Regions from separate parts of the Agrobacterium sp. rho-13.3 genome, predicted to be linked through region 2. Evidence: predicted binding sites of a transcription regulator. Region 2 holds the regulator's gene; each other region holds the start of a gene.
The links. The regulator LexA, encoded in region 2, represses DNA repair genes until DNA is damaged. The targets are predictions, from matches to a motif close to TGTTCNNNNTGTGTTCNG.
Positions count from the first base shown of each region.

Region 1: RMR16_RS01950 (energy-coupling factor ABC transporter ATP-binding protein) is a predicted target of LexA. The motif match lies at 6,296-6,313, and genes of this name have one in related genera.
Region 3: RMR16_RS24415 (ImuA family protein) is a predicted target of LexA. The motif match lies at 1,630-1,647, and genes of this name have one in related genera.

Region 1 is NZ_CP192774.1:412,007-422,437, forward strand. Features, by position in the region: gene dxs (1-deoxy-D-xylulose-5-phosphate synthase) at 1-1,786, opposite strand, end outside; gene RMR16_RS01925 (pirin family protein) at 1,932-2,855, opposite strand; gene RMR16_RS01930 (exodeoxyribonuclease VII small subunit) at 3,031-3,285, opposite strand; gene RMR16_RS01935 (histone deacetylase family protein) at 3,288-4,223, opposite strand; gene RMR16_RS01940 (biotin transporter BioY) at 4,257-4,820, opposite strand; gene RMR16_RS01945 (energy-coupling factor transporter transmembrane component T family protein) at 4,939-5,559, opposite strand; gene RMR16_RS01950 (energy-coupling factor ABC transporter ATP-binding protein) at 5,556-6,236, opposite strand; gene RMR16_RS01955 (winged helix-turn-helix domain-containing protein) at 6,349-7,542, shown strand; gene ribB (3,4-dihydroxy-2-butanone-4-phosphate synthase) at 7,690-8,799, opposite strand; gene aroC (chorismate synthase) at 8,810-9,907, opposite strand; gene RMR16_RS01970 (bifunctional diguanylate cyclase/phosphodiesterase) at 10,040-10,431, opposite strand, start outside.
Region 2 is NZ_CP192774.1:1,069,079-1,079,509, reverse strand. Features, by position in the region: gene RMR16_RS05370 (pyruvate dehydrogenase complex E1 component subunit beta) at 1-1,383, opposite strand, end outside; gene pdhA (pyruvate dehydrogenase (acetyl-transferring) E1 component subunit alpha) at 1,402-2,448, opposite strand; gene RMR16_RS05360 (FtsB family cell division protein) at 2,601-2,918, opposite strand; gene eno (phosphopyruvate hydratase) at 3,064-4,338, opposite strand; gene kdsA (3-deoxy-8-phosphooctulonate synthase) at 4,565-5,413, opposite strand; gene lexA (transcriptional repressor LexA) at 5,651-6,370, shown strand; gene RMR16_RS05340 (glutathione S-transferase family protein) at 6,649-7,326, shown strand; gene RMR16_RS05335 (ComEC/Rec2 family competence protein) at 7,364-9,826, opposite strand; gene gltA (citrate synthase) at 10,119-10,431, shown strand, end outside.
Region 3 is NZ_CP192776.1:211,660-222,090, reverse strand. Features, by position in the region: gene RMR16_RS24420 (Y-family DNA polymerase) at 1-881, opposite strand, end outside; gene RMR16_RS24415 (ImuA family protein) at 802-1,569, opposite strand; gene ligD (non-homologous end-joining DNA ligase) at 1,841-2,893, shown strand; gene RMR16_RS24405 (hypothetical protein) at 3,503-4,657, shown strand; gene RMR16_RS24400 (hypothetical protein) at 4,921-5,787, shown strand; gene RMR16_RS24395 (DUF2272 domain-containing protein) at 5,799-6,431, shown strand; gene RMR16_RS24390 (S1/P1 nuclease) at 6,890-7,717, shown strand; gene RMR16_RS24385 (hypothetical protein) at 7,727-8,884, shown strand; gene RMR16_RS24380 (hypothetical protein) at 9,078-9,593, shown strand; gene RMR16_RS24375 (Tn3 family transposase) at 9,824-10,431, opposite strand, start outside.

The DNA.
Region 1 (10,431 bases), 660 kb from region 2:
GGGTCAGGGTGCGAACTTTCAAGCCCGTATCCAGAAGACCGGCACTTGCCATGAAGTGCAGCACATGCGCGCCAAATCCGCCCGCAGAACCCTCTTCGATTGTGATCAGCACCTCGTGATGGCTGGCGAGTTGGCGAATAAGATCAAGATCAAGCGGCTTGGCAAAACGGGCATCGGCCACCGTGGTCGGCAGGCCCGCCGCATCCAGATCTTCCGCTGCCGCCAGGCATTCCGCAAGGCGCGTGCCGAAGGAAAGCAACGCGATTTTGGAGCCTTCCTTGACGATGCGACCCTTGCCGATTTCCAGAATTTCGCCACGGGCAGGCATTTCGATGCCCACGCCTTCGCCACGCGGATAGCGGAAGGAAATCGGGCCTTCGTCATAGGCCGCAGCGGTGCGCACCATATGTTTCAGTTCCGCCTCATCCGATGCCGCCATCACCACCATGCCGGGCAGGGTGGCAAGGAATGTCGTGTCGAATGAACCCGCATGGGTGGGGCCGTCGGCACCGACAAAACCAGCTCGGTCTATGGGGAAGCGTACGGGCAATCCCTGGATCGCCACATCATGCACCAGCTGGTCATACCCGCGTTGCAGAAAGGTGGAATAAAGCGCGCAAAACGGCTTGTACCCATCGGCAGCAAGGCCAGCCGCGAATGTCACGGCGTGCTGTTCGGCAATGCCGACATCGAAAGAACGCTTCGGAAAGAGTTCGGCCAGCTTGTCCAGACCCGTGCCATTAGGCATGGCGGCGCTGACGCCGACGATCTTGTCGTCAAGCGTGGCTTCCTGCACCAAGGCTTCGGCAAAGACGCTGGTGTAACTCGGCGCATTCGGCTTGGCTTTGGCCTGTGCGCCGGTGATGACATCGAACTTGTTGACGCCGTGATATTTGTCGGCAGCGGCTTCGGCAGGGGCATAACCCTTGCCCTTCTGCGTCACGACATGGATGAGAACCGGACCCTTTTGGTTGTCGCGCACATTGCGCAGCACCGGAAGCAGATGGTCGAAGGAATGACCGTCGATAGGGCCGATATGGTAGAAGCCCAGCTCCTCGAACAGCGTTCCGCCTGTCACATAGCCCCGCGCATGGGTCACGGCGCGGGTAATGGCCCGGTCGATGGTTTTGCCCAGATAAGCCGTCAGTTTTTTGCCGAAATCGCGGAAGCCCATGTATGTGCGGCCAGAGGCCAGACGCGCGAGGTAAGCGCTCATGGCGCCGGTTGGCGGCGCAATCGACATGTCGTTGTCGTTGAGAATAACGATCAGGCGCGCATCCAGCGCACCGGCATTGTTCAACGCCTCGAACGCCATGCCAGCCGACATGGAGCCATCGCCGATGATGGCGATCACCTTGCGGTCGCTGCCATCAAGCTCGGCAGCAACAGCCATGCCGAGACCGGCGGAAATCGAGGTGGAGGAATGCCCCGCGCCAAAATCGTCATATTCGCTTTCTGCACGGCGGGTGAAGCCGGAAAGGCCACCTTCCTGCCGCAGCGTGCGAATGCGCTCCCGGCGACCCGTCAGAATTTTGTGTGGGTAGCACTGGTGGCCAACGTCGAAGATCAACCGATCGTCCGGCGTGTTGAAAACCTTGTGGATAGCAATCGTCAGTTCCACAACGCCGAGACCAGCACCCAGATGCCCGCCGGTCGTAGACACAGCATCGATCATCTCATCGCGCAGTTCCCGTGCCAGTTGCGGCAGGTCGCGATCTTCGATTGCCTTGAGGTCGGATGGGAAATTTACCCGGTCAAGCAACGGTGTCTTTGGCATTCCGGTCAATCGTTCGGCTTTCTTCTAATAGTGCTTACACCGACTAGATGGTGGATCATCGAGCCTTCGGCAAGATAAAGAGGCTGCTATCACCTATGTCTCATACTTGCTCCAAACCATAGCTGATAGCAGCCTCTATTCGTTTTAACGAATTTCAACCCTGCGGCAAAGGGACAAACTCTTCCTCATCCCCCGGGACGATGTCGAAGCGCCCGGTTCTCCACTCGTCCTTGGCTTTTTCTATGCGCTCTTTTGATGACGAAACAAAGTTCCACCAGATATAGCGTTTGGAATTCACCGCCGCACCGCCGAAAATCATGATGTGGCAACCGCTGAGGCCACCCTTCAGCGTAATGTCATCGCCCGCACGAAACACGATCAATTGATCGGCAGCAAAAACGTCTCCGGCCACATCCAGCGAGCCGGACAAAATGTAGATCGCCCGTTCCTCGTGATCGGTGGACAACGGCACCTTCACCCCGGCTTGCAGCGTCAGATCGACATAGAGCGTATCGGTGAAGGTTTTGACGGGGGATTTATAACCTGCAAAGGCGCCGATCACGACGCGTCCCGTTGCGCCGACGGCATCGATCAATGGCAGCGCTTCACGGGCCGTGTGGTCAAAATCGGGGGCGATTTCTTCCTTGTTGTCGGGCAGCGCCAACCAAGTCTGCAGGCCGGACATGGACAGTGGATGGCCGCGCAGATTTTCCGGTGTGCGTTCCGAATGCACGATGCCACGCCCCGCTGTCATCAGATTGATATCGCCGGGGCGGATGACGAGTTCGGTGCCGAGGCTATCGCGATGTTTGATTTCGCCATCGAACAGATAGGTGACCGTCGAAAGCCCGATATGCGGATGCGGCTTCACATCCAGCGCTTCGCCCGCTTTCAAAATGGCCGGCCCCATCCGATCAAAAAAGATAAACGGCCCCACCAGCCGCCGCTCCCGCGTTGGCAGTGCCCGGCGCACGGCAAAGCCGCCAATATCGCTGGATCGCGGAATAATCAGATTTTCAATGGCGTCACAGGCAAAGGCATCACCCGCAGCGGGGTCGTTTCCGGGAAAAAATGACATGGCAAATCTCCTGCGCGATTTGGCCTAGATTACCACGATCCGCCATGGGTGCGAGACCTCGATATCGAACGGTCTGTTCAAGATCGTCCAACACGTCCAGATGTCCTCTCGACATCATCCTCTGTTCTTTCCCGAGGGACAGGCCCGAGCATGACGGAGGAAAGGCTTACAAGCCTTATTCGCCGTCCAGCGGCTCCACCCCCTGTGGTTTGCCCGTGCGGTCCAGCCGGATTTTTTCGATGCGCTTTTCAGCAGCCGTCAGCAGGGTTTCGCAATGTTTCTTCAGGGCTTCGCCGCGCTCGTAAATGGCGATGGATTCGTCCAGCGCCACGTCGCCACGTTCCAGACGGGCGACAATGCTTTCCAGCTCGGCGACAGCCTTTTCGAAAGAATAACCGCTGACATCGGCTGTGTTGGCATTTTCCGTCATGTTCAACCCTTCATCATTCTCAAAATATGCATGGCCGCCGATTCCGCCAGCCCTTCCAGATCATAACCACCTTCAAGCAGGCTGACGACCCGGTTGGAGGCATATTTGTCGGCCATCTCCAGAATTCGCCCGGTCGCCCAATCGAAATCCTCACCCACCAGATTGATCTGTGCCAGCGGATCGCGGTGGTGGGCATCAAAACCCGCCGAGATGATGATGAGGTCCGGCGAAAAGTCGGCAAGCGCTGGCAACACGCGGGATTTGAATGCCTCGCGGAAATGGTCGCTGCCGGTGTTGGGCGAAAGCGGCGCATTGACCACATTGTTCTTGATGCCGGTCTCGTTTTTATCGCCACTCCACGGATAAAGCGGCATCTGGTGGGTGGAGCAGAACAGCACGGATGGGTCGTTCCAGACAATATCCTGCGTGCCATTGCCGTGGTGCACATCCCAATCCACAATGGCCACGCGCTCTGCGCCATAGGTCTTTTGCGCATGGCGGGCAGCAATGGCGGCATTGTTGAAAAAGCAAAAGCCCATGGCCTTTTCAGTTTCCGCATGGTGGCCGGGCGGGCGGCTGGCCACGAAAACATTGTCTGCGGCGCCACTAAAAACATCGTCCACCGCCGCCATGGCAGCGCCGATGCCGGTGAGCGCCGCTTGCAGGCTTTTGGAGGAGGCGTAGGTGTCCGCCTCGATGCGGTTGATCTCGCCGTCCTCTTCCGGGATTTGGCGCATGACCGAAATCAGGTGGCTTTCAGGGTGTGCCAGCAACACCGCATCTTCATTGGCCTGAGGTGCTTCCTTCCGCTCCAGCCGCTCGAAATTCGGATGTTCCAGCGCAATGTTGAGTGAGCGCAGCCGGTCGGGGCGCTCCGGGTGCCCCGCTGGCGTAATGTGTTCAAGGAATATCGGGTGCTCGTAAAGCCGTGTAGCCATAGCCATTACTCCTGAACAATTTTGACGGCCGTGTCAGGCGCGCTGCGGCAGCAGTGGATATCCAGCCATCACGGCACGACCAGCCAAGGCTGCAAGCACGGCTTTTAACACGTCGCCTGGAATAAAGGCCATGGAGCCGATGAATGCCTTGGTAAAACCAATGCCAGCCGCAAAGCCGAGATAGGTGATGCCAAAAGCATACAGCACGGCAACGCCACCGATGACGCTGGCCAGAAAGAAGCCGACGCCTTGCACCAACGCCGTCTGATCACGGTTGACCAGACGCTCGGAAAGATAACCAGTGACGAATGCAGCGGCGATCCAGCCGATCAGATAACCGGTTGTTGGCGTATAAAAAATGGATAGACCGCCGCGACCACCGGAAAGAACCGGCAGGCCGATGGCGGCAATGAGGATGGTGAGCAGAACAGCCAGCGTTCCACGCTTTGCACCCAGCACCACACCGGCCAGCATGACGCCGAGCGATTGCGCGGTGATGGGCACCGGAATGAAACCGAGCGGAATAGGTGGCAACAGGCCAAGCGCAATGATGATGGCTGAAAATAGCGCGATCAAAACGAGGTCACGTGTCTTCATGGGTCTTATGCTCCCCTCTCAAGCATGTCGCGCAAAACTACGCTGCGGTTTTGCGAAACGACATGCGCAACAACAAAGATTTAAAGCGTGTTGCGTCAATCCTTGCACGCAATTGGCTTTAAATATCTGAAAACGAGGTTTGGCCTCTGAAACCGCGCGCGTCAATGGCATCGGCAATCGCATCGGCGTCCTTCAACGTCATTATAATCAGCGGCACCAGAATTGTGTGCAGCTTTGCCTCTATACCGCGTGCGCGGTGGGCATCGCGCAACGTCTCGTAGCGATTGACCACCTCCGGCACAAAGCGAATGACGAGGCCAACTGCAAGCCCGACATCGGCGGCTTTCGCCAAGCCGATTTTCTCCAGCGGACGCAACGCAAAGGTGATCTCGTCCATGAACTGCGAAATGCTGACGCTGGCGGTGATCGCCGTTGCCAAAAGGGTCAGGGCCGAGAGACGCAGCAGGGCAATCGTCGCATCAAGTGCGGAAATCAGCAGGAAACTAAACAGCGCGATGACGATGATGGTGAGAAAAACCGGACGTAATCGCAAAATCGTTTCGCGCCAGCCCAGATGTGCTTGCGACAGAACGAAGAGGGCAAGGCACAGGCCTGCGACCAACAACAGCGGGTCGCGCGTCAGAAACAAGCCGATGCTGAAGGCAGCAAGGGCAATGAGCTTGATGCGCGGCGACAGCCTGTAGAGCCAGCCGGTGCCTTCGACGTGCAGGCTTCTCATGTCAGCGCCAGCTCCCGATAGAGGCGGATGGCTTCCGAGGGAGAGGCATCTGCGCTGAGCCTGCCCTGATGGAACACAAGCACACGATCAAAGCTCTCCAGCAGTGGCAGATCGTGGGTGATGACGAACAAATCCTGCTCAAGCCCAGCCATGGTCTTTTCCACCAGCGCCCGGTTTTTGAGGTCAAGCTGATTGGTCGGCTCATCCATGATGAGGATTTTCGGGCCAGTGATGGTGAGTGCGGCAAGTGCCGCAAGTTGCAATTCACCACCGGAAATCTCGTGCGCGCGGCGCTTGGCCAGATGTTCTATGCCGAAGCGTTGCAATGTTGCTTCGACTGCGGCCTCGACCGAAGACTTGTCCACGCCACGATTTTTCAGGCCGAACGCGATGTCATCGCGGATAATCGGCAGGATGATCTGATTTTGCGGGTTCTGGAAAACAAAACCGACATCTTTTAAGACCGACGGACCATCCGTGACCGTATCCAGCCCGTTGACGGTCACGCGACCGCTGGTGGGTTTCGTCAGCCCGTTGATCATCCGCGCAAATGTGGTCTTGCCGGACCCGTTGAGACCAATAATGCCGATGCGCCGTTCATGGAGCGAAAGCGTCAGGGGCTCGACAGCCACTCGCCGCTCGAAGGCCACACCCGCATCGTGAAAACCTATGTCCAAACCCAATTCCCCAAAATCCCTTGCCGCTTCTATAAACATATGAACGGCCAAGTAAAATCAAGAACAAAAAAAGAACATTGATTTTTCGGGCGCGCAACCCTAGGCTTTTGCCATGGCGATTCTGATTTCGAATGAAGCAGCAAGACGTATTTTCCTCGCGCGGCAAGGGCTGTCCGAGCCGCCAGGTCGTGCCATGAACAAGGCGGACCTGTTGAGGTTGATCACGGATATCGGCTTTGTGCAGGTGGATAGTATTGCGACGGTGGAGCGCGCCCATCACCAGATCATCTTTTCGCGCAATCAGACCTATAAACGGCATCACCTCACAGAGCTGATCGAAAAAGACCGGGCGCTGTTCGAGCATTGGACGCATGACGCGTCGATCCTGCCATCGACCTTCTATCCCTATTGGAAACATCGTTTCCGCCGTCGCGAACCGATCATTCAGGAGCGCTGGCGCAAATGGCACGGCGAGGGTTTCGATGCCGCATTCGAGGAAACCTACCGGCGCATTGCCGAAAACGGGCCGCTGATGTCGCGGGACACCAAGGCCGAGGATCATCAATCCGGGGGCTGGTGGAACTGGCATCCCTCCAAAACGGCGCTGGAATATCTGTGGCACACCGGCAAACTGGCGATTTCCGGCCGGGTCAATTTTCAGAAGGTGTATGACCTTGCCGAGCGCGTCATTCCTGCTGAACATCATGCGTTGGACGTGCACCATGATGTCTTTGTGGACTGGGCTTGCCGTGAGGCGCTGACCCGGCTGGGTTTCGCAACATCTGGAGAGATCGCAGCCTTTTTCGACATCGTCTCGGCGCAGGAGGCAAGGGACTGGGTCGTGGCGCATCGGGATGAGCTTTGCGAGGTTTCGCTGATGTCAGCCGATGGCGGCAAAGAGCGACCGTCCTACGCGTTTGAAGGGTTCACGGGCGATGCCGCGGCGGAACCCGCGCCACCACAACGCATCCGGGTTTTAAGTCCGTTCGATCCCCTGCTGCGCAATCGCGCCCGCACGGAGCGGCTGTTTGGTTTCTTCTACCGCATCGAAGTGTTCGTGCCGGAGCCGAAGCGGCAATATGGCTATTACGTCTTCCCGCTTCTGGAGGGCGACAGGCTGATTGGCCGCATCGATATGAAGGCAGAGCGCAAAGGTGGAACGCTGGATGTGAGGCGGCTTTGGCTGGAAAAGGGCGTGCGGGCTTCGACTGGCAGGCTGGAAAAGCTTGATGCGGAGTTGAGCCGACTTGCGAAGTTTACGGGCGTGGAGAGTGTGCGTTATCTGGCGGGGTGGCTTGAGGGGTAACATCACGCCCGTCATGCCGGACTCGATCCGGCATCCAGTGCGATCAAGTCCTTGATCGCAAAACAGCCTTCTCCCCGCGCAGACGCGCGGCTGGATTCCGGCTCAAGGCCGGAATGACGGAAAATTTATGGGTACGGCGTCTAAGGATCACCCGATATCCGTCGAAGCAATCTCGATGCCGAAACCTTCGAGGCCCACATAGTGGCGTTCGCGAGAGGTTAGCAACTTGATCGAGCTGATGCCGAGATCCTTGAGAATCTGTGCGCCAAGGCCGATTTCCAGCCATTCATGTTCGCGGGAGCGGGCCTGCGCGTGGTCTTCGTCGATGCTGGTTTTCTTGCGGTTGCGGCTGGGGTCGCTGACCTGTCCAACGCCGACAGAACCTTCCCGCAGATAAATGATCACGCCGCGTCCCTGTTCGGCAATCTTTCGCATGTAATGCTGCACGGGCTGTTTGTTGCCGAAAATATCGTCGGCCACGTTTTCCGGGTGCAGGCGCACGGGAATATCCACGCCATCGCGAATATCACCAAAAATCACCGCCATATGCTGCATCGGATCCCAAGGCAGCGAATAGGTGTGCGCCTTTGCCGGGCCATAGGGAGTGGTGATGGTGAATTCCGATTCCAGCTGGACCAGCGTTTCCTTGCGCTGACGATAGGCGATGAGATCAGCAACAGACACCTGCTTCATGCCGTGGGTATCTGCAAAAGCAGACACTTGTGGTCCGCGCATGACGGTGCCGTCATCATTGACCAGCTCACTGATGACGCCGATCAGCGGCAGTCCGGCCAGCTTGCAAAGATCGACCGCGGCTTCCGTATGGCCAGAGCGCATCAGCACGCCGCCCTCACGCGAAATCAACGGGAAGATGTGGCCGGGACGCGTGAAATCGGCGGCACCCGCATTGGGATTGGCCAGATTGCGAACTGTCACGTTGCGGTCACTGGCGGAAATGCCGGTGGTGGTGCCGTGCTTGAAATCCACCGACACGGTAAACGCGGTGGTGTGGGCGCTGTCGTTTTCCGCGACCATGGCGTTGAGGTTGAGGCGCTTTGCTTCTTCACGCGGCATGGGCGCACACACGATGCCGGAGGTGTGGCGCACGATGAAGGCCATCTTTTCCGGCGTGCAATGCACCGCCGCAACGATCAGATCGCCTTCGTTTTCACGGTCATCATCATCCATGACGACAACGATCTCGCCTGCCTCGAAGGCGCGGATAGCTTCAACGACACGCTTTTGATCATACGCCATGGTCAGGCTCCTATTTCAAACGGCCGGTCTGGCCACGATCTCTCAGATAATGGTCGGCAACGGTACATGCCACCATCGCTTCGCCAATCGGCACGGCGCGAATGCCCACGCATGGATCGTGACGGCCCTTGGTGCGAACATCGACATTTTTGCCATCGGCATTGATGGACTGTCGTTCCGTCAGAATGGAGGAGGTGGGCTTGATGGCGAAACGCGCAACAACTGGCTGACCTGTGGCGATGCCCCCCAGAATGCCGCCCGCATGGTTGGACAGGAAAATCGGCGTGCCATCATTGCCCATCCGCATTTCGTCGGCGTTTTCCTCGCCGGTCAGTTCGGCGGAGGCGAAACCTTCACCGATCTCCACGCCCTTCACGGCGTTGATCGACATGAGGTTGGAGGCGATATCCTGATCGAGCTTGGCGTAAATCGGCGCACCGATGCCGGCGGGAACACCTTCTGCGATGACCTCAACGACCGCACCGATGGAGGAACCGGCCTTGCGGATACCATCCAGATACTCTTCCCAAACGGGAACCATCTGCGCATCCGGGCAGAAGAACGGGTTCTGGTCGACCTGCGCCCAATCCCAGTTGGCGCGGTTGATCTTGTGTTTGCCGATCTGCACGAGGGCACCACGCACATTGAGGCTCGGCACCACCTTGCGGGCCAGCGCACCGGCAGCAACACGCGCCGCTGTTTCGCGGGCAGAGGAGCGTCCACCGCCGCGATAATCGCGGATGCCATATTTCAGGTCGTAGGTAAAATCGGCATGACCAGGGCGGAAGCTTCTGGCGATTTCGCCGTAATCCTTGGAGCGCTGGTCGGTGTTTTCAATCAGCATGGACACCGGCGTGCCTGTCGTAATCATCGTCTCGCCATCCTCATCCAGCATCACGCCGGAGAGAACTTTGACGATATCATCTTCGCGGCGCTGGGTGACGAAGCGGCTTTGGCCGGGCTTGCGTTTGTCCATCCACGCCTGAACTTCGGCCAGTGTAAAGCGGATGCCGGGTGGGCACCCATCGACAACACAGCCAAGGGCTGGTCCGTGGCTTTCGCCCCAGGTGGACACGCGGAAAAGATGACCGAAGGTATTATGCGACATATGATCAGACCGAAGCAGCGGCATTCCGCAAGCGGAACGCGTTTTCTAGAAACAGGCGGCCTTTTCATAGTGTAAAAAGCCGGGAAGGCAAAAGCCTTTCTTTTGCGCAAACGGTTCGGGGACGCAGCTTCTTTACGAAACCTTGCGCCATTGCCCTCCGGTCGCAAATTCTGCGAATTCATGCGGGGGAAGCGGTTTGGCAAAGGCGTAGCCCTGAAGCATATCGCAGCCCATTTGTTTCAGCAAAACGGCATGGTCCTGCGTTTCCACACCCTCGGCAATGGTTTCCACGCCCAGCGAATGGGCGATATCGATGATGGAGCGCACAAGCGAACGCTCCTGCGGTGAGGTCAGGATCGGCATGACCAATTGCCGGTCAATCTTCAGCCGCTTAGGTTTCAGGCGCAAAAGGCTGATGATCGAGGTGTGCCCCGTACCGAAATCGTCGATTTCAATATCGATGCCCAGCGCCTTGATGCGCTCGATATTGCTGGTGGCGATATCTTCGTTCTCATCGAGGAAAA
Region 2 (10,431 bases):
ATCGACATTGGGCAGAGCCAGCTTTTCGAGGTTCGCTGCGTAAGGCATCGGAACGTCCTTGCCAGCAATCGTCAGGATCGGCGCATCGAGATAATCGAATGCGGCGCGCTGAACGCTGTTGGAAATGAAGTCACCGACCGATGACTGTGGGAAGCCTTCTTCCACCGTCACCAGACGACCGGTTTTCTTGACCGATTCGATCACTGTCGGGAGATCCATCGGACGGATGGTGCGCAGGTCGATCAGTTCAACGTCGATGCCGAGCTTTTCGAGTTCCGCAACAGCCTTGATGGCGTAGGTCATGCCGATACCAAAGGATACGATGGTCGCATCCTTGCCCTTGCGGTGAATGCGCGCCTTGCCGATTGGCAGCACGAAATCATCCAGCTTAGGCACTTCGAAGCTCTGGCCGTACAGAATTTCGTTTTCAAGGAAGATGATCGGGTTTGGATCGCGGATCGCCGCCTTCAGCAGACCCTTCGCATCAGCAGCCGTGTAAGGCATGATGACCTTGAGGCCCGGAATGTGGCTGTACCAAGCGGCATAGCACTGCGAGTGCTGTGCAGCCACGCGGGCAGCCGCGCCCGAAGGACCACGGAACACCATTGGCGCGCCCATCTGTCCACCAGACATATAAAGCGTCTTGGCGGCAGAGTTGACGATCTGGTCGATGGCCTGCATGGCGAAGTTGAACGTCATGAATTCAACAATCGGGCGAAGACCCGTCATCGCTGCACCAACACCGATACCGGCAAAGCCGTGTTCGGTAATCGGCGTATCGATCACGCGCTTAGCGCCGAATTCCTGCAACAACCCTTGAGTGATCTTGTAAGCGCCCTGATATTCGGCCACTTCTTCGCCCATGACGAAAACTTTTTCGTCAGCGCGCATTTCTTCAGCCATCGCATCACGAAGCGCTTCGCGCACGGTCTGCGTGACGAATTCAGTGCCTTCAGGAATATCCGGGTCGGCAGCAACTTCGATCTTCGGCGCGGCAGGAACTTTTGCGGCTTCCTTGGCAGCAGAAGGCTCTTCGCTTGCTTCGCGGGTCTTGCCGCCAGCAGCGTCAGAATCAGAGTTTGCGGCCTGCGTCTTCGGCTCTTCTTTCTTCGAGGACGAAGAAACGGCGTCAGCGCTTTCGCCATCCTGAAGCAGAATAGCAATTGCCGTGTTGACCTTGACGCCTTCGGTGCCAGCTTCGATCAGCAGCTTTCCGATAACGCCTTCGTCAACAGCTTCCACTTCCATGGTTGCCTTGTCGGTTTCGATTTCAGCGATGGCATCGCCAGAAGCGACAGTGTCGCCTTCCTTCTTCAACCACTTGGAAAGCGTGCCTTCCTCCATGGTTGGGGAAAGGGCGGGCATAAGAATTTCTATAGGCATGATGTCTCCCTTCCCGGATCAGAGCAGAATGTCGGTGTAGAGCTCGGATACATCCGGCTCTGGATCGGTCTGGGCGAATTCTGCGCTATCGGCAACGATGTCACGAACATCCTTGTCGATGAGCTTCAGCTCTTCCTCAGTTGCCCAACCTTTTTCAATCAACCGCACTTTAACCTGCTCGATCGGGTCGTGTTCCGCGCGCATCTTCTGCACTTCGTCCTTGGAGCGATATTTCGCCGGGTCGGACATGGAGTGACCGCGATAACGATATGTCAGCATTTCCAGAATGATTGGGCCCTTGCCGGAACGGCAGTGCTCAAGCGCTTCATCCGCAGCAGCCTTGACGGCGCGAACATCCATGCCGTCCACCTGAATGCCGGGAATGCCGAAGCCGGAACCACGCAGCGAGTAGTTGGACTGCGCCGTTGCACGGGCTGTCGACGTTCCCATTGCGTAATGGTTGTTTTCAACGATGTAGATGATCGGCAGTTTCCAGAGAGCAGCCATGTTGAAGCTCTCGTAAACCTGACCCTGGTTGGCAGCGCCATCACCGAAGTAAGCGACCGACACATTGTCATTGCCGCGATACTTGTTTGCGAAGGCAAGACCGGTTCCGAGCGAAACCTGGGCACCGACGATGCCGTGGCCGCCATAGAAATGCTTCTCTTTCGAGAACATGTGCATGGAGCCGCCCTTACCCTTGGACAAACCACCCTGACGTCCGGTCAGCTCGGCCATCACGCCACGCGCACTCATGCCGGCAGCCAGCATATGGCCGTGGTCACGGTAAGCGGTAATGACCTGATCGCCTTCCTTCTGCGACATGTTCATGCCGACAACGACAGCTTCCTGTCCAATGTAGAGGTGACAGAAGCCCCCGATGAAGCCCATGCCGTACAACTGGCCGGCTTTTTCTTCGAAGCGACGGATCAACAGCATCTCACGATAAGCGTGCAGCTCTTCATCCTTGCCAAAGTCCGGCGTATTCTTGCCAGTAAATTCCTTGGCGGCTGTCTTTGCCGTAGTCTTTCGGCCGGATACGGTCGCGGTTTTTCGCGGCGCCATTCATCCCTCCCTGAGTTGCCATTAGAATGGTTGGATTGGAGCGCACCTTATTCAAGAAAACGCGAAGCAGCAATGCCATAAACGCATGGCTCATATTCTCGCTAAGTAGCTGTGAATAAATTAAAAAAGTTGATTAACCGGAATTAGGTTAATCAAAAATATGTGTTCATGATGACGATTTCGTCTGAACGCGACATATTCAGCTGATAGCGCGAGATTTCATCGATCATATCGCGCTCAAGCGACCCATCGCTCATCAATTCAACCTGACGTTCCAGTGCAACGCGGGTTTTGGTGAGTTTCGCAAGCTCTGCCGTTCTGGCGATACGCTGACGCTCCAGCCGCTCCGTGGCCTGAAGCCCGAAGTCGCCATGAATGGAATGATACCCGAAATAGGAAAGGAAGGCGACCGTGATTGCCGGAACGACAAGACGGCCAAAACGTCTTTTCTTGTGATGCTTGGTCCACATACTCTGAAACAGCCTTCAAACGCGCTACTGCATCCACCATAGCTGCATTTGTTTAACCATCCGTTGACCTTAAATCCCCAACCACCGCAATGCACAAAAAAAGGCCCGCAAATTGCGAGCCTTTTCTTAAAATTGGTGAGTCGAATTATCCGCGAAGGATAGAGCGACCTGCATAAGCTGCCTGTGGACCGAGCATTTCTTCAATGCGGATCAACTGGTTGTACTTTGCAAGGCGGTCAGAGCGCGACAGCGAGCCTGTCTTGATCTGTCCGCAGTTGGTGGCAACAGCGAGATCGGCAATCGTCGAATCTTCGGTTTCGCCAGAACGGTGAGACAGAACAGCCGTGTAACCGGCCTTGTGCGCCGTTTCGACAGCATCAAGCGTTTCCGTCAGCGAGCCGATCTGGTTGACCTTGACGAGAATGGAGTTTGCAACGCCCATCTTGATACCGTCACGGAGGCGGGCAGAGTTGGTCACGAAAAGATCGTCGCCAACCAGTTGAACCTTGGAGCCAATCTTGTCGGTCAGGTACTTCCAGCCTTCCCAATCGTCTTCGGCCATACCGTCTTCGATGGAGATGATCGGGTATTTGCCGGCCAGTTCAGCGAGGTAATCCGCCATGGCTTCAGGCTCCAGCGTGCGGCCTTCACCTTCCAGCGCGTATTTGCCGTTCTTGAAGAATTCCGTCGAAGCGCAATCCAGACCAAGGAAAACGTCGTCGCCCGGCTTGTAACCGGCCTTTTCAATCGACTTCACGATGAAATCGAGAGCTTCAGGCGCGCTTTTCAGGCCTGGTGCAAAACCACCTTCGTCACCAACGTTGGTGTTGTGGCCCTGCGAAGACAGTTCCTTTTTCAGAACGTGGAAGATTTCAGCGCCGATGCGCACAGCGTCACGGATGCTTTCCGCGCCAACTGGCAGAATCATGAATTCCTGAAAATCGATCGGGTTATCGGCATGTGCGCCACCGTTGATGATGTTCATCATCGGTACTGGCAGCAGATGCGCGTTTGGACCACCGAGATAACGGTGAAGCGGCAGGCCAGTCGCATCGGCAGCAGCCTTGGCAACAGCAAGCGATACGCCGAGAATGGCGTTCGCGCCGAGGCGCGACTTGTTGGGTGTGCCGTCCAGCGCGATCAGCGTCTGGTCGATGTAGATCTGGCTTTCAGCATCAAGACCATCAAGCGCTTCGAAGATTTCCGTGTTGACGGCTTCAACGGCCTTTTCAACGCCTTTACCCAGGTAACGCTTGCCACCATCGCGCAATTCAACGGCTTCATGCGCGCCCGTCGATGCGCCAGATGGAACCGCTGCACGGCCGAAGGAACCGTCTTCAAGATGGACATCCACCTCGACAGTTGGATTGCCACGGCTATCGAGAATTTCGCGTGCGATGATGTCGGTAATGGCTGTCATGGTCTCTCCCTTGGGAATGGAACAGAATTTTTCAGTTGCCTGTCTTAAAGCGCATACCGAAAACTGTGAAGCACTTTTCGAATGGGTTGCGCGATAAAACAGGGCGCCAGAAAGGGCTGCTCGATTAAACTTCTCCGGTCGCTGTAGACCATGCAGAAGAAATTACAATGACGGCGCCCGCTTCAGGCGCCGGTTTTTCATAAAAATCAATTGGGGCCAAAACCCGTCACACCGCCTTGGCGATGTTGTCAAAGGCCAGCAGCTTTTCCAGCAGCTTCGGCATATCCTTCAAATGCACCATGTTCGGGCCATCGGACGGCGCATTGTCCGGGTCTTCGTGAGTCTCCACGAACAGACCGGCCACACCCACAGCGATAGCGGCACGCGAAAGCGTTTCCACGAATTCCCGCTGTCCACCGCTGGAGCCGCCCTGCCCGCCGGGCTGCTGCACGGAGTGAGTCGCATCGAAAACAACAGGCGCGCCGAGCGATGCCATGATCGGCAAGGAACGCATATCCGAAACGAGTGTATTGTAGCCGAACGATGCGCCGCGTTCGCACAGCAGCACATTCGGGTTGCCGCTATCGTTCAGCTTGGCCAGCACGTTCTTCATATCCCAAGGCGCTAGAAACTGGCCTTTTTTGACATTGATGACACGTCCTGTCTTCGCTGCCGCAACCAGAAGGTCCGTCTGGCGACTGAGGAACGCAGGGATTTGCAGAACATCGACAACCGGCGCAACGGCGGCGCATTGCTCTTCCGTGTGAATATCCGTCAAAACCGGAAAGCCGAACTGCGTCTTCAATTCAGCAAAAACGTCGAGCGCCTTATCGATGCCAATGCCGCGCTGACCGGAAAGAGAGGTGCGATTCGCTTTATCGAAAGAGGACTTATAGACCAGCCCGATACCCAGCTTGCCGCACAGTTCCGCCAGTGTTTCGGCAATCATGAAAGCATGATCACGGCTTTCCATCTGGCATGGCCCGGCTATCAATGTGAAGCGCTCGGCATTGGAGAAAGACACAGCACCGGCACCCTCGCCCGCAACCACTTTCAGATTATTCGTCACACTCATCGTCTTTCCTCGGAAGCAAACGGGTATTATTACAGGCGCAAGCCAATAATCGGCCCCTTATCTCAGACTGGCAACGCACTTAGCAGCAAGCCATGGTGCCAGCAAGTTACTCGTCAACGGGGCGCCGATCCATACTTCACCGAATTTTAAGGGATTGCAGAACACATATGGAACATATAGTGTTCGTTCTGTATTTGTTTCGCGAATCTTCGCCTCGAATCCCAAGGGTGCTTCTTCATGCTCACGCGCAAACAGCAGGAATTGCTTCTTTTCATTCACGAGCGAATGAAGGAGTCCGGTGTACCGCCTTCTTTTGATGAAATGAAGGATGCACTCGATCTTGCGTCGAAGTCCGGCATTCATCGGCTGATTACAGCCCTTGAAGAGCGCGGGTTTATTCGCCGGCTACCGAATCGCGCTCGCGCGCTGGAAGTCATCAAATTGCCCGAGGCTTATTCACCGAGCATCAAGCCACAGCGCGGGTTTTCCCCAAGCGTGATTGAAGGCAGCCTTGGTAAACCGAAGGCAGTCGAGCCTGCGCCTCCGAAGCCCTCGAATGATAGTGTTTTGAACGCCGTCAGCGTCCCTGTTATGGGCCGTATCGCGGCGGGCGTACCGATTTCCGCCATCCAGAACAACACCCACGATGTCGTCGTTCCGATGGATATGCTGGGTTCGGGTGAGCATTATGCGCTTGAAGTTAAAGGCGATTCGATGATCGAAGCCGGTATTTTCGACGGCGATACGGTCATTATTCGCGACGGAAGCACAGCCAATCCGGGTGATATTGTCGTAGCCCTCGTCGATGACGAAGAAGCAACCCTCAAGCGCTTCCGCCGCAAAGGTGCATCGATCGCGCTTGAAGCGGCAAACCCTGCATATGAAACCCGGATTTTTGGACCTGACCGGGTGAAGATTCAAGGTAAGCTGGTGGGTCTTATCCGTCGCTATCACTAAGTGATTTGACGTTTTTGCTGCTTTTCCAGCAGTTTTAGCGAAGATTTTCATTCGCATTTGATTGGGTGAAAGATATTCGTTAGCTGGCTCACGAATTTACCGCAATGCTTTTGGTTTGTGAGTGCGGCACGTGAAAAAAGTGGCGTGTTTTTCTGACGTTTTGTTTTGAAAGCGTGAAACCTTCAAACATCAAATAATTTCAAGCGAGCCATTAGGCGGAATGCATGTGTCATTGAGTTTTCCTGCGCTAGTACAGTGGTGCAACCGAGGGAATTGACGTGTACGACCTTTATATCGCCAACAAAAACTACTCCTCCTGGTCATTACGGCCTTGGGTATTACTGCGGACGCTCGATATTCCGTTCAACGAAAAGCTGATGCCGTTTGGCAGTTCGAACCATGACTTCTCGACATTTTCACCAACGGCAAGAGTTCCTTGCCTTGTCCAGAGTGATTTGACGGTATGGGATTCGCTGTCGATCATCGAGTATCTGGCAGAGCGGCATAAGGGCGTCTGGTCGGACAATGCGAAAGCGCGTGCATGGTCTCGTTCTGCTGCTGCCGAAATGCATTCCGGCTTTCAGGCATTGCGTAACGATCACCCCATGAGTGTTGGTCTTCGCATCCGTCCAGCCGCAATGAGTCAAAGCTTGCAGAAAGACATTTCGCGTGTCGACGCGCTTTGGCAGCAAGGTCTGGAATTGTTCGGCGGACCGTTTTTGGCCGGTGAGCAGTTCACAGCCGTGGACGCGTTTTTCTGCCCGGTGGTTTTTCGCTTTCAGACCTACGGAACGCCACTGTCTGCCGCCTCAGAGCATTACAAAACCAATATCCTGTCCTTAACCGCAATGCAGGAATGGCAAGACGCAGCCTTGCAGGAGACATGGCGTGACCCGGAGCATGAGGCCGAGGCAAAAGCTGCCGGAGAGTGGACAGAGGATCTGCGCGGGAAATAGTGCCAGGAGCCAGTTTGTCTTCGTTGGCACCACAACATCATCGCGGTGTGAGAGATAGAAGCTTTTCGATGTGAACTGGTATTGCCGTATCGAAACTCTCACGGCGCCAATTATAGCTACGGTGCATGGTCCAGGGGCGATCTGAGCCATACATCGCCGCGGTCGCTTGAAGAACGGGTTGGCCTTTCTCACCAAGCCAGATTTCCATGGAACCTGTTCGCCGCAATGTATCCCGGCTAATGAGGATCGCCCCTGACCTGCATGTGTCAAACGGTGTTCTGCGCGCCATCACCACAATATCGGCGATGTCGCAAGCCACTCCAGTCAGAGCCGTATCGGTAATGACGGCGACGGTTGCTCCTTTTGCGGACCGTGCAATGCACCACATGTCTTTGCGACAGGTGAAAACATCCGGTTTGGATAGAGCGGCCAGCATTTCTTTTTTGTGTTTCGCTCTCTCGGCTTCACTCATGCCAAATGACCGTGTCCCATCGTTGTCCGCCTCACTGTCGGTATCGTCACCGGCGGGTGACTTTTTTACCTTGAGCATTTCAGGTGGCCTGTGACGATCCGGCAAAGGCAGTGCCCTCGCCCATTGATCGTATATGAAACCGGAGGCACGCGGCTTTGTCGATGCAACGGCATCTGTCGATAACAGCGCGACAAGCGACGTGTCTTCATAGATCAGCAGGTCCGGTTTGCTGCGCCATTGCTCCGTGAGCAACATTACGAATCCGGCAGCAATAAACGGCAAGCCTATGAAGGCAAGTCGTGTTCGCAACAGCGCTACCAGCAGAAATCCTGTGGTCGAAACGGCGAGAAACCAGCCATTCTGGCGACCGATTGTGGTGTCGCCACCCCAACTCGAAACGGTTTTGGCAATATCGATGACAACGGCCATGCCGTAACCCATGACTTTGATGAACGGAGCGTCCAGCCCAAACGGCATCAGCAACATTCCGACCAAAGCAAAAGGCATGACGATCAGTGACATGACTGGCATGGCGGCAAGGTTGGCGGCCAGCCCAAAGGCGGTGATGCGATGAAAATGCTCTATAGAGTAGATCGCGGTCGAAATGCCACCGATCAGGGACGTGATGACGACACCGCCAATAATGGTGCCAAACTTGAAAGCAACCGACAACCACCAAGGGGGCGTTGCGATGACAAGTCTGTCGCGCTCACTCCGCCATCTGCTCCAGAATGCATATCCTGAAACAAGCGCAAGCGTTGCCGCAAATGACATCTGAAAACTCGGTCCCATCACCTCATGCGGAGACAAAATGACGATGACGATTGCCGATAGCGCGACATTGCGCAGGCTGATCGATGGCCTGTCGACCAGAACGGCGATGAGCATGATCGACATCATCAGCCATGCCCGTTCAGCAGACACCGCGAAACCGGAAATGAGGTAGTATGCCAGCGTCATGAGCAGCGCGGCGAAAGCCGATATTTTCTTGACGGGCCAGCGTTGGGAAAAGCCGGGAAACAGACTAAAAATCGTGCGCATTCCGACGAAAAAAATCCCAGAGGCCAGCGCCATGTTCAACCCGGAAATGGCGACGATGTGGGCCAGTCCGGAAACGCGCAACGCCTCCATCGTCTCACCAGAAATCGCACGTCTCTCATCGGTGACAATAGAGGCGGCAAAGGCACCCGCATCCCCGCCGATCAAACCCCGAATGCGTTCCGCTATGCCGCTGCGCAGCCGGTACAGCAAAGCATCGACTGTCTGTAACAGTGTTTTTGCATCCACGGTTTCCGAGCTTGAAGGCAGTGGTTTCGGTGCGCTGTAAAAAAATCCGGTCGCACCCGTTCCGTTGAAAAATGATCCAAAGGCAAAATCATTCAGTCTTGGCAATGCAGGACCGGAAGGGGGCGAAAGCCTGGCTTTGCCGGTGATGGTCTCGCCAATGGCAATCGGCTCGTGCCGGCTTCTGGACAAAACGGAAATCTGCTGCGGCGCCCTTGAGATTTTGGGGTCTGATGTGGACGTCAACGCCACGATATATCGCCAGTATCCTCGCGCATCGAGTTCCCGGCGCTCGACTTTGCCAATAATCGTTGTCGTGACGGACGTATCGAGAATGACGGTGCCCGCACGTCTCGTTTCCCAATCCGCAAGCAGCATTCCAACCAAAAGAAGAGCCGATGCTTTCAAAACAGCGGATGGAGAGCCGGGACGATCATGAAGAGCTATGGCTGCGGTGGCGACGCATAAAGCAACGCAAAGCAGTGCCAATTGGGAAGGCGTTTCACCCAGGTAAAACCACAGGGCCACACCAGCCGCGATGAAGACGGGAATAAAAAGAAAACCCTGCCGGTAAGAATCTTCTTCCGCAACGCAACTTTCAAACCATCGTTTCAGCCGCGTAATACGGGTTTGCGGTGATGGATCAGCGTCCACATCATTGACGGCAAGTGCGCCGCGTGACGTGTGGATAGGCAACAGCAGGTCGTCGAGTTCCGCCTGCGCAGCGGCACTCGTTTCGATCAAGCGGAAATATTCTTTTTTTCCCTGAACGTTCAAATACCGGCGCCCCTGCCACAGCAGCGTAACTTGCAACCATGAAAGGAAGATTGCAACCATCTGCGCGATTAAGGAAGCATTGACCTAGAATGAAACACGGGGCCGTAGAAATGCGTCAAATCGGGATATTGCCGTGTCGCAATGCACAATTTGCCTTTTGGATAGCTTGGCTTTATCGCGCGGATCATATAGCTAAATCGCTGACGCTTAAATGGCCGATGCGCCACCCCGCATCGCCTGGATATTTCGGAGGTTTGGTATGACGGAAACTAGCGCTACAGTGACTCTCGGCGATAAAACAGTCGATCTTCCTGTAAAAGAAGGCACGATCGGACCGAAGGTCGTCGATATCGGCACGCTGTATAAGCATACCGGCTCCTTCACATACGATCCGGGCTTTACGTCCACGGCCTCTTGCGAATCCAAAATCACATACATCGATGGCGACGAAGGCATTCTTCTGCACCGCGGTTATCCTATCGAGCAGCTGGCCGAACAGGGCGACTTCCTTGAGACCTGCTATCTGCTGCTGTACGGCGAACTGCCAACGACGGCACAGAAGAAGGACTTCG
Region 3 (10,431 bases), on a different replicon from region 2:
CGGGTGCCATCGACCTTGTCGACGATCAAGTCGGCGCGTCTTACACCAAGCCCCTTTTTCTGAAGCTCGTCGATCAATTGGATAACGAGGCGAGCGACATATTTGTCAATCGTCTCGGCAGCACCGATCGGTTCGGCAAACGTGCGGCTGACCTCGATCAGATCGACGGTCCGGATCGGATCGATCGGTTCGGAGGCCCGTCCGAACATCTGATCAAGGCGGCGGCCGATTTCCGGACCAAAGCGCAGGGTCAATGGCGCGCGGGCTGTGTTGGCCAACTCTCCAATGGACTGGAACCCAAGTGTGTGAAGGTCACTGACGATCTTCGGCGGCAGACGTAAGAGCGAAATCGGCAGTTTTTCAACGGCTCGCACGGTCTCTCCGATCGGCACGATAACGGTTTCCCGGCTGATGGCACGCGCGCAGGCATGGGCAGCACCCCAAGTATCGGCAACCGCCACACGGGCTGTCAGCTTTTTTGCCATGAACTGGTTTGCAATCTTCGTGACCATCGGCAGTTCACCACCCTGCAGGTGATCGGCACCCTCGGTATCCATGACAATCCCATCCAATCCGTCGACAGCAACGATCGGGGAATAGAGTGTCAAAGCCCAAAGCGTGATCCGCTCCAGCGCAGCGGCATCCTTACTCAAGTCTGCGTCGACCATCATCAGGCCGCGAAACAACGCTTGCGCTTTGGCCGCCGGCATACCGACATGTACGCCTGCTGTTCTTGCAGCCAAATCGGCCGCCGAAACCCATCGTTTCGATCCGCTTCTGGCAATTACGGCAATCGCCTGTTCAGGCGGAATGGACGGATCGTCGCGGCGAATGCGATCGGTCGGCAGATCGGGTAGATAGATCGAGACAACCCTTGTCATCACACGCCCTCACGAGAAACTCAGCACACTCACCCGCTTTCACGCGTATCAACTCCACAAACCAACGCGGCCTTCCAACGCCGGGGACCGGAAGATCATCCGACGGTATCACGCTCACCCTCCACCGGGTGGTCGAGGCTGTCGGCTGCCCGAAATCATTGGCTTCGGTCTGCCGCCTCCAACGGCGAACAGCCAGTGCCATCGTGCCTGTGCGCTCGGCTGCAAGCTGCAGCCGGCGCGAGCCGACCATGGGTAAGCGGACGAGCTCACCGACGACGGCGCCGAGACCTCCGAAAGAAAGCCCCTCCTCCATATTGGCAAGCACGTCCTCTTCCCTGTCGGACTCGACGAAGATTACCCGGTCGGCGTGCAGGCCTACCTGCGCCAGCGCCGGAAAAAACAGATCCGGTCGTGTCAGACACCAGATGATCGGTCCCTTCGTGCGTGCGGCGATGCCAGCCACGAAAAGGGCTGCGGCCGCACCATCGACAGTACCAGGTCCCCCTCCGGCAAACTCATGAAGCGCGCCGTGGGCGAGACCCCCGCCTGGTAGAGCGGCATCCATTTCGGGCACGCCGAAAGACAGACACCCGGCTTTTTTCAGTGTGGTGGTTTCGAGCGAGGCGATACGCTCACGCAGATCAGCAATCACGCCGTCTGACACCCTTGGGGCGCGGGCAGCAGTCATCGTTCACGGCTCCCTTCAAGGTCGTGTTGGCAGGCCGACATCATGTCGTGCAAATGTAGATGTTCTGTTTTTGTTCCTGCGCGAGAAAAGAGTCAAGGCAGCGAATTTGTTCGAAGACTATTCCGAACTTTAGAAATTTGAGAATCTGCATGAGAATCAGTTGCGTAGCGGCAACAAAGAAATTTTGACCCTTTGGCGCTGCCCGGTGGATAGCGGGGACAATATGCGGATCGTCATAATGTCCTTAAGCTTTTTCTGTTGAACTGAGAATATGACTAAGCCTCCGAGATCCAAACCGCTCCTTCGTGATACCGAAGCAAAGATCCGCTCAAAGCCTCGCCGCAAGCGCAATCCGGCTCAGCCACAGCTGCTGTTCGATCCCATGCCGGAGCGTGTTGAGCCAACGCTTGCTCAGCTGAAGGCACATCCGCCACAAGGGCCCGAGTGGTCCTGGGAGGTGAAATGGGATGGATACCGCCTTGCTGTCCATATCGAGCCGCAGCGCGTGAGAATTCTGACCCGTGGCGGCCATGACTGGACACACCGGTTTCCTGCGATCAAAGAAGCGGCACGCGCGCTTGGGCCAGCGACGATGATCATCGATGGTGAGGCCGTTGTCCTCGATCAAGAAGGGCGATCAGATTTCGGGCTGCTGCAGCAGTCTCTTGGCGCGTCGGGCAAAAAGCCCGGCACGCGCGCCTCCGATGCCATCCTCTATGCGTTCGACCTGCTTTACCTCGATGGCCATGATCTGCGGGGCGTCGAATACCGAACACGCCGGCATCTGCTTGAGGACACGGTGAAGGAGCAGGAAGGTGCCATCCGGCTATCGGAAACCCTCGACGCCGATCCCACGGTCCTGCTCGAACATGCCTGCCGCCTTGGGCTGGAAGGGATCGTCGGCAAACACCGCGACCAGCCGTATCGCTCAGGTCGGACGGGCGACTGGGTAAAGGTCAAGTGCGTTGCAAGCGAGGCGTTCTTCATCGTCGGCTACGAGCCATCGAGCGCGTCGCCGACCGGCTTTGGCTCACTGCTGCTGGGCGCTTATCGCGACGGCACGATCGTCGATGTTGGCAGCGTCGGGACAGGGTTCAGCCAAACTGAGGCCACCAGGCTGCGCAAGATGCTGGACAAACTGCGCTGGAAGCAGAAGCAGCCGCCGGTGGCCTATGTCGGAGAGGCCGATATCGTCTGGGTGCATCCGACCCTCATTGCCGAGATAGAGTTTCGTGCTTGGACGGGCGACGGCAAACTTCGCCATGCGGCATATAAGGGGCTACGCGAGCGGCAAGACAATGCCGACGTGTTTTGCCTCGGCTGACAGCATCCTCTTGAGACACTTCAGTTTCGCAAGATACCAAGACCAGCCATTAAGGCAGCGCGAATAATTCTATCAGCAGGCAAAGTATCCACACGGACAAAAAGCTAACATGTAAAATCTCCGTGGCTAACATATTCCATATCACAAGACAGAAACACGCCGAGATACGACTGAGCGCAGGGCTTAGACAGTTGAGATGGCATCCGCGTCATCTATAAAACGGGAATTGACGTCAAAATCAGCACGCTCATCATACACACACCGCGTCGCCTGATGATCCAGATCGACCAAAAGACATTCCGAGCTCAGCCGCGCCGCCAGTGCTTCGTTTGGAAGAAGAGTGAACGCGACTTTGATCTCGTGACTTAGGTAGGTGAGTTGGTAATGCCCTCTGTAATCGGCGTGCGTTTGCAAATCGTTGGGTTTGAGTACGGCTCGACTTGACGGTCATCTCCATACTTGGCATAAAAAGGGTGGCCCTATACGCGGGCCGGTGTGCCCGCCACGCAAAGCTAGTTCAGCGTTTTATCACATAAGTGTCATTCCTTGCCAAATGGCATGGTCTGGCCATCAGCGGGCACATGGTCGGATCATTTTCAGGATATGGATATGACCGATAAAAAACTTAGCAGCATCAAGCATCTTGCAAAACGATACGCCCGGGCCACAGGGCTCACACAAGTCCAGGCCTTAGATTTAGTCGCGGGAAAACTGGGTTTTGCCAATTGGACAAAACTCGTCTCCGCGAGCAAGAATGATTGGACACCCGATCCCGAACAAATAGCAAGTGTCGAAGAATTCGTTCGACAAGCCTTTCCGCTGGAAGATTTTCAGACTGGAAACGCTGAAGCGATGGCCCGCCGCTTCGAATTCCTCGGACAGGCCAAACATGGTGTAATTGGAGGTCATTCATACCGCCTTCAAGTGGTTTCCCACGACGTCATCATGGCAGGAGACGGGTGGAGCATCAAGGTTCCCGAAAACCCTGGCGCCGCACCGATCGTCCAGACATCGCCTGAAAATGACAGGCATTGCCCAGTCTTTGATCCGGAATTTCTGCAAAAGGCGCTTGGTCTGGCGAATGATCTTGCTGTCCAGGTTCGAGGGGAAATTTCGACAGATTGGCCCCGCCGGTCCACAAAACCTGACTCAAACGGCATCGTCCGCCATCCGCTGTGGGGCGACGAGTCAGATCTGTGGTTTTGCATGCATTGCGACGGGAAAATCACCGGCACCCAAATCGCCAAAAATCTTTGGCATTGCCCGGGGTGCGGGGCATCGCCTCTCGACATATTCGAGACAGCGTTCTGGTGTGAAGATGATGGGACGTCTCTCCCGCCGGTGAAAGTTGACGGCGGCGTGGACAGGGGCGAGCCGGATTTTCGTGTGGTCGATGACAGACCCAAAATCGAACTGAATAGCGAAAAGATCACTCTTCTACTCCGAAGCGCTCTGCTTGACGACGCCACAAATATCACTGAGAGACTCGGCGCTCTTCAGGCGCTGATTAGTGTCGATGATGAAAATGACGTCTGCATAGCGCTCGAGGAAGATTTGTGGCCGGAGGGCAAAGAGCCGGTTCAGGCTTTGATTGTAGCAGCGCAACTGGGAATCGAGATTGAACTTGTATCGATGTGGTCCACGATACCTTTTCACTGGCCGGGTATTGGCGAGACAACCTCGAGCACGAGCGACTATACGCAAATGATGCTGGACGCGTATGCGCAGTACGATGGGTCGCCAGACAGGAAAACAGATGAATAGTAGGCGTTAGCGACCAATCGCCTGCAAGTAAGCCATTTTCAAGTTTAGGAATTGGTCATGACCGTTCTCCACTTGTCACTGAAATGAGTGCCGCTAGCGACGAAAACCCACCCAAACAGTTCAGACAAACCCAGCGACCTCGGTGAGAAAGACTGCCGCAGTAGGGCAACAGTAAAAATTTCCGATAAAAGGTTGCGTTCTTACTTGACTCCCTGAATAGTTGAAATAATTTCCCTAAAAATGCTTTCTATTGGAGGGGTGCCGTGTCTATCGATTTCACGATCATAAGAGAGGGCCGCGAGTTTTATTGTAAAGCTAATGGAGGAACAAAGTTCTACGTAGGCCGTCAGGTGTCCTACCAAGGCAGGGTCGGCCTCAAAAACGACCACGATGCCAGTATAACAAAAGTCAAATACGACCCTACAAATTATCCAGAATTCGGATTCTGGGCGCAGTTCCTGGCTCCAACAGCGCAAGCGGAATCTCGCTCCAGCTTCATCGTACTGAACACTTACGACCGCGCCGCATTCACTTTTGGTGCATTTCAGTTCGCGGCTCATGTTCCAAATGGTGACTTTGTAAAATTCCTCAGGTCGATGCTGGAGCGAGCAGAAGCGGAGGAATACTTTCCCAATCTGGTTGTTGAGAACCGACGTATCTGCTCGGTCGAGCTCATGACTGAAGTACAGCTTGAGGACGACAATTCGACTCAGAAATTGCAGAAGTATTTGAACCAGGCAGATGAGATTGTCGACGACCGGGAAATTATCGCGGCGGCCAAGCTAATTCATTGGACCACACACCACATAGAGGTCAGGCAACTGCAGGTGCACCACTGCGTTAGCGTCGCCCAACAATATATGGATCGTCTCGACAGGCGCTTGAACCTTGACAACAGGACCGCAGGAGAATGCTGCGTAGCGTTCGATATCTTGCATCACGGACGCGGCGGCAGCAACACCTTTCCGACCCTGCAACGCGCTCTGGCGAGCACGAAACCGCTCGATAAACTACTGGAAATCGGGGAAGAGCAGTACGCCGAGCGGATCAGAACTTTGAGGGCAGGTCTCAAGGCTGAACCGGGATTTGCCTCCAAAAAGTGGTCAACTGAACATCGTGATTTTCAGTAAGCGAGGGCACCATGACACCGTTTGTAACAGAGCTAGTGAATCACGCCCTCAGCGAATGGGCTTATTTCGGTTACTCGACCAGAGCACTGAACGACAACTGGAAGATTGGCGCTGAGGAATACGAGGCTGGCTTTCGATCCCGAGTGACAGAATACTGGAAAGTCGTAGGGCATCCGACCTGGGATGGACTGACGAAGCAGCCGTGGTCTGGCGCATTCATAAGCTGGTGCTTCGAGGAAGCAAATGCAGGCGGACACTTCCAGCCGTCTGCCAAGCACTCCGTCTACATCAACTGGATTCGCAAACAGAAGTCTTCCAATGCCGGGCTTCAGTTAACTGACCCAGCCGCGAGTGGCGTTGCGGTTGGGGACCTCATATGGAACTCTCGCCGGGATTCAAGTGTCTCGTCCGTTCCAAAGACGTACGCGGAAGCGGTATCTGCATTGACGAAGGGGGTCATGTTCAATTCCCATGTTGACATCGTCGTCGAAATTGGAAGCGGACAATGTGACTCAATCGGCGGCAACGTTAGCAACAACGACCCTGGCGGATCCGTAACCCGATCAACTTGGAAATTAGACACGAACGGTAAACTAATCGACTCTAGAAAGTCCTGGATTGGCGTCGTGAAAAACAGCTTGTGAGGGGACCAGGTCTCCAGGGGGATGCGGACTAAAACTTGGACCACCAAGAGGTAGTTCCTTTATTCCTATGCAGACAGAGTTCGCACGGTCGAGTTGCATACCAAGCTTGGTGAGCGGGTTAAGGCGCCGAGCCACTCTTTGTCCTCTTGTGTTCAGCGCCGACGGCGCTCTTCGGATGTGACAACCTCGATGGGATGTTTCATCATATGATTGCTTCTAGTGTTACCACTAGGACTGCCGGCCGGCAGCCCGTCATTGCAAGTCGGCGCTCGCCAGTGGACGTAGAGGCGATGGTGGGGTCACAACGCCCTAGTTCCTCATCAAAATATATCAACAAACCATTTTAAGATGGCCCAGTAATCGGGTAGTCTAGTCACTAGACAATGGCACAACTTGAGGTTATCGGAGTCATGACGGAGAATTTCTTTCAGGAGTAAGGCTGTGAAGGTTTTTTTCGCATGCTTGCGGTTGCCGCGCTCACCGCATCCGCCACACCGGCGACGGCTACGTGGGACCTTGGTCACATGACGGTCGCGGCCTGTGCGTATCAGCGCTTGGATCCCGCCGTGCGGTCGAAGATCGATCACATGACGATACCTAATCCGGCATACGGCCAATGGAACGCAGGCATTGCCGACGACATCAAGCGCGATCCGGCCTATACGCAAGATAAGATCACCGGCCAGGACACCGGCTACAGCGACAAGCTGGTGCATGACTACTGGCATCATGTCGGCATTCCGTTCATCGCCGATGAAACACCGGTCCGCGCGCCGAATGCACTGACGCAATTGCGGCAGTTCACGGAAACTTTGTCCTCTGCAGCGGACGATGACGTGAAATCCTACGATCTGGTGTGGATGCTGCATATTATCGGTTATCTGCTCCATACGCTGCATGCCAAAGCGCGCTTTTCAAGAGAACTTGACGACGACCGTGGTGGCAACGACAAGGATGTGGTCACCGTGTTAGGCAGCGGGACTAAACTTCGCCTGCACTGGAATGCGCTTCTCGGTTCTGACGGCACTCTTTATAATGCGAACCTCGCTGAGGCCGCCCTGCCCTCGCCCAATACGACGAAAGCCGGCTTCTTTGATCCGAATCTCTGCCTGACCGAGAGTTTTTCGCTGGCACAAAACACCGTCTATACGCCGCTGATTGGCAACGGCGCTGGTCGCTATCAGCTTGACAGCGCCTATGAGGATCAGACGCTGATTCTCGCCCGATCGCAGGCTACCCTGCTCGGTGCGCGGCGGACGTCAGCGATCAACACGGCGTTGAAATGAGGACATCGGATGCCCAACAACGATCTGGTTCAGCCGCCGCCCGTCAATCCACCCCAGCCTCCTGCTGATCCGCCAGCGGCGGCGAAGCCGGATACCTTACTTGAAGATATCCTCGCGATGGTTCCAGTGGTCGATCGCGCCGCCCTATTTCGTTGGACGCCGACGATCGCCGCGATCGTGGTGGCGGTGGCAGCTTATTGGCTGATCGACCCTTTTCGCAGTCCTGAAGAGAATGAAACCGATCAGGTCGCACGGGCTTGGAACCGCACGATCGGCCGTCTGGGCATTGAGGCGGTTTATCCGCCGCAGGAGGACATGTTCGTCGGTGACATTTATCTTTCCCTCAAGCTCACCGAAACAGGTCAGAAACACGGGCCGGTCCCCAACAGCGTGGTCTTTGCAGGGCGTGGGATAAAGATCGGGCGCGCCAGCGGTGATACATTGGCGGCAAGCTACGAAAAAAGGCCGTATGAGTTTCGCGATGCGGCGCGCCAGACCAATCCGCCGCCACCTGACCCGAAGGTACTGGTACCCGTTCTGACCGAGACCATCGTGATGGCGGCCCCAGCCGGAGGTGAGATCGAGCCTTATCTGACCGCCTTCCCTGGCTTGAGCATCAAGCATTTCGTCGAGACTGAGGCAGCATGGTGGCAGGTCGCGCTCGGCCGAAAGGCGGGCGAGACGGAGGAAATATCCATTCCCTCGCCTGAAACCTATTCGATCCAAGCCCAGGCAGGCCTCGAATTGCTTTTGGCATTCTGCCGGGAAAGTCCGAAGAAGCTTTGCCGGGAGACCACCGCCCGCGCCCTGCTGGCGGTTTCGTTCGGCGAAGAGGTCAACGAGACGAAAAACGGCACGTACATCTACGAGCCTTACGTCAGTCTGATCAGACAGGTGTTTGTGACGCGAAAGATCGAGATCAACCGCTACAGGGGCGACAGCCTTAAGGTCGACCTCTCCACGCAAGAGACTGAAGGCGAAAACACACCGAGTCAGGGGAATGCCGCGCCGTCGCCCGGCGGCGCAAATAACCAGGTCAGCCATGACGAGCGCTTCTCTACGCGCATGAAGATGGATCAGGTTTTTGCGCGGCCGGTGGCCTTCGGGTTCAGGCGGGTCGCCCTGACAGCCAAAGATCCTCCACAGCCAGCGAGGCCAAGCAAATGATCCGGATCACATTTCTGAGCCTTGGGTTCCTTTCGATGACTGGCAGTTTTACATTCGTCGCGGCCGAGATGGATTGTAAGGATGCTTCGGACCCACTCGTTTGCGAAATGCAGCGCGAAGGCCAAGGGCCGGTGAAAGGCGGCACCCAGGATCTCACGCCGAGCAACAAGCCTCCGGAGAAAGCCCTAACGGAATGATCAAAGCACTCCTGACCAGCCTTGTTTTGTTGTCTCCCGGAATCGCCGACGCCCAGTGGAAGCCGTTGGTGGCGGAAACATGCACGCAGACCGATACGACATGCTGCCATCCCGAAGACCCTCAATGGCTGTGCGAATTGAAGCTTTCCGGACTGGGGCCAATTGACGGCAACGGCAATGGCAGTGGTGGCATTGGCAGCGGTCAATGGGAACTGCGCAGACAGTATGAGCTGTATCTTCGCAGCCTGGCGGAAGCGACAAAGCACAATAACCCGCCCCTTCAGCCGAGCCTGACGTTGCGGGAGCCTCCGCTTACCCGTCCACAATCCTTACAACCCGTTCCCGACGCAATGGACCTGCTCCGGACAATAGAGCGCGATAATGCGAAACGAAACACTGCGGTCGTGCCCGGGAGACGGGCGGCTTCGCCGCGAGAGTATTGGCGTAATCCGGCTATTCAACTAAGGCTGAACAGATCTAGTGTCGATGCACTCCATAATATGGGCCGATAGGCCGCCGCAATCTCGCGGTTAATTGCCAAAAGACACCAATTCGCCTTTTCGCCACACTGGTGGAACACATCAAAGTCGAGAGTTTGTGATTTTTCTGCTTGCAAGCAGAATCTCATTCAACCGTTCGCTGTTTGCCACTTGGCCGATCGATGGCATCGCGAATGCGCTCGAGATGGGGTCGGAACAAGAGCAGTGCAAAATCGTACGCTAAGGGCGAACGGAATGAGAACTTATGCGACCCGCCGTAGCCCGACTGGCAGACGGAGCGGTCGAAATCCGTTGGACATCTGATGTTCGGCATCCCAGGTGTAGATGCCTGTAAGGTTGATATGTTCCCAACTCAGCGGCGAGATGTGCTTCAACAGAGTATCAGGAATGTCTCGTCCCGCTCGTTTCAGCTGTGTGACCGCGCGATCAAGATAGACCGTATTCCAGTGCACGATTGCACTGACGACGAGGTTAAGACCAGAGGCGCGGAATGCTTGGCTCTCGAACGACCGGTCGCGGATCTCGCCCCGCTCGTGGAAGAACACAGCCCGTTTCATCTTATGGGCGGCCTCACCCTTGTTGAGACCGGCTTGGCATCTCCGCCGTAGTGCCGGACTTGAGTACCATTCGATCATGAAGAGCGACCTTTCGATACGGCCGAGCTCGCGGAGCGCCCTCGCAAGATGGCTTTGCTTAGGCGACGCAGACAGCCTCTTGAGTATCGTAGACGGCACCACGGACCGCGTCGTGATCGACGCCGCGAGATGGAGTAGATCGTCCCAATGATCGAGGATCAGACTGGTATTGATCGGCGCACCGATGTGGTTCGACAGCGCCGGATATGCACCGC